Regions from separate parts of the Gordonia sp. CPCC 206044 genome, predicted to be linked through region 1. Evidence: predicted binding sites of a transcription regulator. Region 1 holds the regulator's gene; the other holds the start of a gene.
What was found. Region 1 encodes LexA, which represses DNA repair genes until DNA is damaged. Its sites were predicted from a motif close to CGAACANNTGTTCG; they were not measured.

Region 1 (3,409 bases):
CATCCTCGCCAACGTCGCCGACGGCGCCTCGGCCCGCACGGCCAGCGGATTCCCGGTGGAAGGCGTCGGGCTGTTCCGCACCGAACTCGCCTTCCTCGACCGCACTGATGCTCCCACGGTCGCCGAGCAGACCAAGCTCTACCGCGAGGTCATCGACGCGTTCGGTGATCAGAAAGTGGTGATCCGCACGCTCGACGCCGGATCGGACAAGCCGCTGAAGTTCGTGGCCCAGCCCGACGAGGCCAACCCCGCACTCGGTGTGCGCGGCAACCGAATCGCCAACGCCCACCCCGAGATCCGCGCGGCCCAACTCGATGCCATCGCGGCCGCAGCCAAGGAGAGTGGCGCGAGTCCGTGGGTGATGGCGCCCATGATCGCCACGGCGGCCGAGGCGCGGGAGTTCGCCGGCGAGGTGCGGGCACGAGGTCTCGTCGCCGGGATCATGGTGGAGGTCCCCGCCGTGGCGATCCTCGCGCCGCAGGTCATGGCCGAGGTCGACTTCGTGTCGATCGGTACCAACGATCTGACGCAGTACACGATGGCCGCGGACCGGATGTCGTCGGATCTGGCGTCGCTGACCGATCCCTGGCAACCGGCGGTGCTGGCGCTGATCGCGAACGTGGCCCGCGCCGGGCGCGCCGCGGGCAAACCGGTGGGCGTGTGCGGTGAGGCCGCGGCCGATCCGTTGCTCGCATGCGTCCTGGTGGGTCTGGGTGTCACGTCACTGTCGGCGGCGCCGGCCGCGGCGGCCGCGGTCGGCGCCAAGCTCGGCCGGGTCACCAGCGATCAATGCAAGTTGGCCTCGGACACGATCCTGGGGCTGGCCGACGCAGCCTCCGCTCGAGCCGCCGCGGCTGCCGCTTTCGGCAGCAACTGACCGGGCGTCGGACGGCTCTCAGACCCGGCGCATCACGGTGACGACCTTGCCGAGGATGGCGGCGTCGTCACCGGGGATGGGCTCGAACAGCTCGTTGTGCGGCATCAGCCACACGTGACCGTCCTTGCGCTTGAACGTCTTCACGGTCGCCTCGCCGTCGATCATCGCCGCGACGATGTCGCCGTTGTCGGCGACGTTCTGTTGCCGGACGACCACCCAGTCGCCGTCGCAGATCGCCGCATCGATCATCGATTCGCCGACCACACGCAGCAGGAACAGCGACCCCTCGCCGACGAGTTCGCGCGGCAGCGGGAAGACGTCCTCCACAGCTTCCTCGGCGAGGATCGGTCCGCCCGCGGCGATCCGGCCCAGCACGGGTACGAACGTGGGCGCGGGCAGGCTCGACCCGTCGTCGGCGGCCGAACCGCCGGGCGGGATGTGATTGTGCTCGCCGTCTGAGATGTTGACCGCCCGTGGACGGTTGTGGTCACGCTTGAGCAGTCCCTTGCGTTCCAGGGTGCGCAACTGATGGGCCACCGACGACGTGGACGTCAGGCCGACCGCATCGCCGATCTCGCGGATGCTCGGTGGATATCCACGTTCCCGGACCGACTGTCGGATGTACTCCAGCACGCCGCGCTGACGTGGGGTGAGCGACGCCTCCGCGACAGCCGGGTCGACAGAAGCCTCGTCGGTGTCGGCCTTCTCGTCGACCGCACGCGGGGTACCGCGTCGTCCGCCGGCCTTGTCGCTCATCGGTGAGTCCTCTCTGTTCGAATCCGGCCCCGGGCCGGGATTCGCGGAAAAACGCTGGTCGATGGGTTCTCTCAGCGCCGAGAGTAACCCACGTCGCAGACATGTTCAAACATTTGTTCGACGTGTGTCGAGACTTTGTCGGTGCACCGTGCTACAAATCGAACATCAGTTCCATCGAACATGTGATCGAGGAGACCGCGATGAGCACCATCACACTGGAACGCCCGCAGGCATCGACGGCGAACGCCCGCACCGACGCCCGTGTGGTCGGCACGCCCACCCGCCGCCGCGCCCACGGTGATCGGAGCAGGCCCGGGCCGAACCGGCCGGCCACCTCGCTGGCCGTCGGCAGGCCGCGGGTTGCCGGCACTCGGTGCGCGTCGCCCGCGTCGACGTCGCGCGTCTACGCACGCCGTCGCGCGGCCGCCCTCGCCGTGTTGGCCGGCGGTGCTCTCGCGATCGTCGTCTGGGTGGTCGCCATCGTCGGGTCGAACTATGCGGCCTCGGTCGCTCCCGAACCCGTCGGCGCCGAGGTCGTGCACGTGCGGGCCGGTGACTCGCTGAGTTCGATTGCCGACCGGGTGGCTCCGGACATGCCGCGCGAAACGGTCATCGATGCGATCGTGGCGCGCAACGATCTGTCCGGCTCGGGTCTGCGCGTGGGGCAGGCGCTGATCGCCCCCGCGTATCGCTGAGGGGCCGGACGGTATCCTCGGTGGCACAGGGTCCAGCCGGAAACCGGCACGGCGTAGCGAAGATCCGGTGCGCCGGTGTGTCCCGCGATGTGCGTGAGGACGACATGCGCTGTCCGTTTTGCAAGAACGAAGACACCAAGGTCATCGACTCGCGTGTCGCCGACGACGGGCAGGTGATCCGACGCCGGCGCTCGTGTGCGGACTGTGGTCGGCGATTTTCCACGGTCGAGAGTGCGGTGTTGTCGGTGGTCAAACGCAACGGTGTGACCGAACCGTTCAGCCGCGAGAAAGTCATGCGCGGCGTGCGTCGGGCGTGTCAGGGGCGCGACGTCGCCGAGGATGCGTTGGCGCAATTGGCGCAGCAGGTCGAGGATGCGGTGCGGTCCTCGGGATCGGCCGAGATCCCCAGCAACGAGGTGGGTCTGGCGATCCTGGGGCCATTGCGTGACCTCGACGCCGTGGCCTATCTGAGGTTTGCATCGGTCTACCGCTCATTCGACTCCGTCGCCGACTTCCAGCGTGAGATCGACGAGTTGCGAGCGGTTTCCGACGAGGTCGGCTGACCCGTCGTATCCGCGGAACCCCGTCGAGGCCGTCGTTTCAGCGGAACCCGTCGAGTGCTTTCATCGCGCGTTTCTCCGAGATCGGATAGGCGGTTCCGAGTCGTTGCGCGAACAACCCGACGCGCAGTTCCTCGACCAGCCAATGCGCGAACTCGTTGAACTCGTCGCGCCGTGCGGCCGGCACCTGGTCCAGACGCTGATTCCATCGGGTGACCACACGGTCGAGAGCGGCGACGCCTGCGCGGTCCCGATCGTGTGAACCCGGCAGGTCGGTCAGTCGGGAGGCGGCCGCCTGGAGATATCGCGGCAGTCGTTCGAGGTGCTGGCGCGGGGTCGCGACGACGAACCCGTCGAAGACGAGCTGATCGAGTTCTTCGGCCACATCGTCGGCGGCCAGATGCCCACTGAGTCGGTCGATCTGTCTGCGCAGCGGGGCGACGTACCGCAGGGCGTCGGTGGCGAGCTCGAAATACTCTGGTGCAGTGGCGGTGACGGTCGGCCGGACGTCGTCGAGTAAG
Region 2 (3,409 bases), on a different contig from region 1:
TTCATCGAGTACTACGACTTTGCGTTGTACGGAGTGCTCACCGTCTACTTTGCGCCTCTCTTCTTCCCGTCCGGCAATCACGCGGTCTCGTTTCTCGTGGGCCTCACGGTGTTCGGCGCAGGGTTCATCGCCCGGCCGCTCGGAGGCATACTCTTCGGCCGCATCGGGGATCGGAGTGGTCGCCGAACCGCCCTGATGGCCACGGTCGTGGTGATGGGTGTCTGTGCCGCACTGATCGGCGTGCTGCCGTCCTACGACGCCATCGGACTTCTGGCGCCCGCGATTCTGGTTATCCTCCGGATCGGGCAAGGGTTGTCGGCGGGCGCCGAGATGCTTGGCTCAGTGACATTTGCGCTCGAATCAGCCCCAGAGGCACGGCGCGGTTTGCTGTCGTCGTTGACGCCGTTCGGTGCCGGTCTCGGTGGTTCGAGCGGCGCAGTGCTCGCGGCGGTACTCGCGCTGAGCGCATCCGAGCAATTCATGTCCGATTACGGCTGGCGTATCCCGTTTCTCGTCGCCGCGCCCTTGACTCTGGTGGCGTTCGTCATTCGTCGAAGGGTGGAGGACTCACCTGAGTTCGCCGAGATGGTGAAGAACCGTGAGATCCTGAAATCGCCACTGAGGGAGACATTGACGAAGTATTGGCGGCCGGTGCTACTGGCCGGTGGGGTCGCCATCGGCGTCAACGGTTCCGCGGGGGTGGCGCAGTGGTTCGCAGTCTTTCTTGCGGGTAACCGCGAGCTCGCGGTGGGCATGGTGATGATCACCTATGCGACGTCGATGGTCCTCGGAGCGCTGTGGCATCCGTTGTCGGGCTGGGTCACCGACCGAATCGGGCAGGAACGGTGGCTGGCCACCCTGCTCGGCGCCTTCATCGTGGTGTCGGGGCCGATCTTCTGGTTGCTGTCGGTCACCGAGAATCCCGTGCTGCTGGTGGTCGCAATGGGTGCCTATCTGATCCTCACCAACCTCGTCATGGCGCCTGGCTTCGGCTACATCGCGGAACTGTTTCCCCGTCGAATCCGATATACCGCCAGCAATTTCGGGCAGAACATCGGCACTGTACTCGGCGGTGGTCTGGCGCCGCTGGTGTGCGGTGCGTTGTTGCTCGCAACCGGCTCGGTGGCCGGGCCGGTGATGTGGATAGTCGGTGTCAGTGTCGTCGGACTTGCGGCGCTCGCAGTGGCGCGGTGGTATCCGGATGTGGAGAACTACGAAGCCGACCGTCCGGAAACCGTGCGGGTCGAATCGCCGACGCCCGAAGCGAGGCGCTAACCCCGGTTCAGCGCGACCGCTGCGCGGATCAGATCGACGAACGCATCTGCGTCGAGCGTGTCGGACTCCTTGATGTCGACGGCGCGGCGGGTGCCCGCGGTGAGGCTCGCGTTGAACACCTTGGCGGGGTCGGGGAGGGATGCTCCCTGCCCGAAGGTCACCTTGATCTTGTCTTTGTAGGTCTCCAACGTGCAGACCAGACCGTCGAGCGAGAACGTGGGCACGCCGCCGGGATTGGAAGGCTTGCGCCACTTGATCTCTTCGGCGATGTCGGGCTCGGCCCGCAGGATCAGCGTCCGGATCTCGTCGGCCCGCTCTTCGCGCCAGTCGGTGGTCATCAGGCAACCGTAGTCGATGCCGGCGCGCTCGCGGGGGTATCGGAGGTCTTCGAACTGGGTCGAGATCCGCTGGTCCTTCCGTGCCGAATGATCGGACGCTGTAGGGGATTCCGGATGGACTGACAATCCATTGGAGCGATCCCCGGAGGGGTTGCGCAAACCGGACAAATCGCATACTGTATCGAACATACTTTCGAGTTTCCGAGGGGGGTGCAACTCGATGAGCGTCGACGATCAGCGGTCCACGATGGTGGCGCTGTATGCCGAGTTGCACGATCTGCTCGACCGGATCGATGCTGCCGATCCCACGGCGGCGAGTGACCACGAGACCATCGACGTCGCGGACGCGCATGAACGTGCCGCGCGTCGTATGGCTTCGATCGGATACCGCCGGGTCCTCGAGGTGTCCGATCGGGCCGCACACATCAAAGCCGGGTACCGGTCCCTGCACGACTTCATGGTCGCCAAGCTGCGCATCACCAATCCGGGCATGCGCCGCAAGCACATCGAGGCGTTGACATCGATGCGTTCGATGCAGGGCGACGTGTTGGCACCGCGCTGCCCGCACACCGCGCAGGCGCTCCGTGAGGGTGCAATCGGGCCCGATCACGTGCAGAGAATCCTCGAGGCGTTGCGGCAGATCCCGGCCGCGGTGCCGGCCGACGCCAGGGATGCCGCAGAAGCGACGCTGGCTCGATTGGCGCGGGCGCACACCCCGAGCGGTATCGCCAAGCTCGGCGCACGCCTGGTGGCCCACCTCGACCCGGATGGGCGGCTCACCGACGACACCGACCGCGCCCGTCGTCGTGGACTGGGCCTCGGCGACCAGGATGCGCAGTCGATGAGCCGCCTGACCGGCTCGCTCGACCCGCTCACGCGGGCGATGTTCGATGTCCTGCTCGATGCGTGGGCTGCGCCCGGGATGAACAATCCCGACGACGACCGATCACCGCGGGGCAGCAAGGACGACGTCGATGCCGAGTTGCTGAAAGACGCTGCCGGCCGCGATTCCCGTGCCCAGTCGCAACGCAATCACGACGCACTCAAGGCTCTGCTCACCGCGGTTCTCGACGGTGGGCTACTCGGCAAGAGCCATCGCGGCCTGCCCCCGCACCTGATCATCAAGATCACCGAAGCGGAGTTGCGCGAGCGGGCCGGCGTCGGTGAGACGGCCGGCGGCGCTCAGTTGCCGATCAAAGACGTCATCGATCTCGCCGCGCGAGCGCAGATGCACCTCGCGGTGTTCGCCGATCACAGCGCCGAGGTGCTCTACCTCGGTAGGGCGAAACGATGTGCCAACCAATCCCAACGATTCGCACTGTTCGCCCGAGATGGCGCCGGCTGCACCTGCCCCGAATGCACACAACCGTTCACCCACCTGGAAATCCATCACGCCGAACAGGATTGGGCCGACGGTGGGTGGACCGACATCATCGATCTCGCCGGCTCGTGTCCGCCGCACAACCGTCGGGTCGGCCCGAGGCCCGGCCAATTCACCACCCACATGGTGGTCGACGGCCCCGATGCCGGGCGGCCCGCCTGGACACTCAACGGTGACGGACCACCAGATCCGCCGCGGGTCAACCGCACCCACCACCTCGGTGAGGAACTCGCCGCACACCTGCAACGAGGGCTTCCACCGCCGGGCGACGCCCCGCCCGAGCGTGCCGTGAGCCGCACACGCGCCTCGGGCATGCGAGAAGAACGCCGTCGCGTGCCGAGACTCATCTCGTCCGGATGGTCGGTGCGAGTTCTGACCCGCGACGATCTCATCTCCCGATGAGATCGGTCGCCGA

Region 2: a site for LexA is predicted at 1,796-1,809, ahead of AAFP35_RS25605 (DUF222 domain-containing protein). Genes of this name have one in related genera too.

What each region holds. Positions count from the first base shown of each region.
Region 1 covers NZ_JBCLVL010000005.1:224,423-227,831, forward strand. Annotated here, with positions in the region: gene AAFP35_RS09730 (phosphoenolpyruvate--protein phosphotransferase) at 1-877, shown strand, start outside; gene lexA (transcriptional repressor LexA) at 896-1,633, opposite strand; gene AAFP35_RS09740 (LysM peptidoglycan-binding domain-containing protein) at 1,834-2,328, shown strand; gene nrdR (transcriptional regulator NrdR) at 2,433-2,891, shown strand; gene hrpA (ATP-dependent RNA helicase HrpA) at 2,929-3,409, opposite strand, start outside.
Region 2 covers NZ_JBCLVL010000026.1:22,479-25,887, reverse strand. Annotated here, with positions in the region: gene AAFP35_RS25615 (MFS transporter) at 1-1,275, shown strand, start outside; gene AAFP35_RS25610 (DUF1801 domain-containing protein) at 1,272-1,613, opposite strand; gene AAFP35_RS25605 (DUF222 domain-containing protein) at 1,834-3,396, shown strand.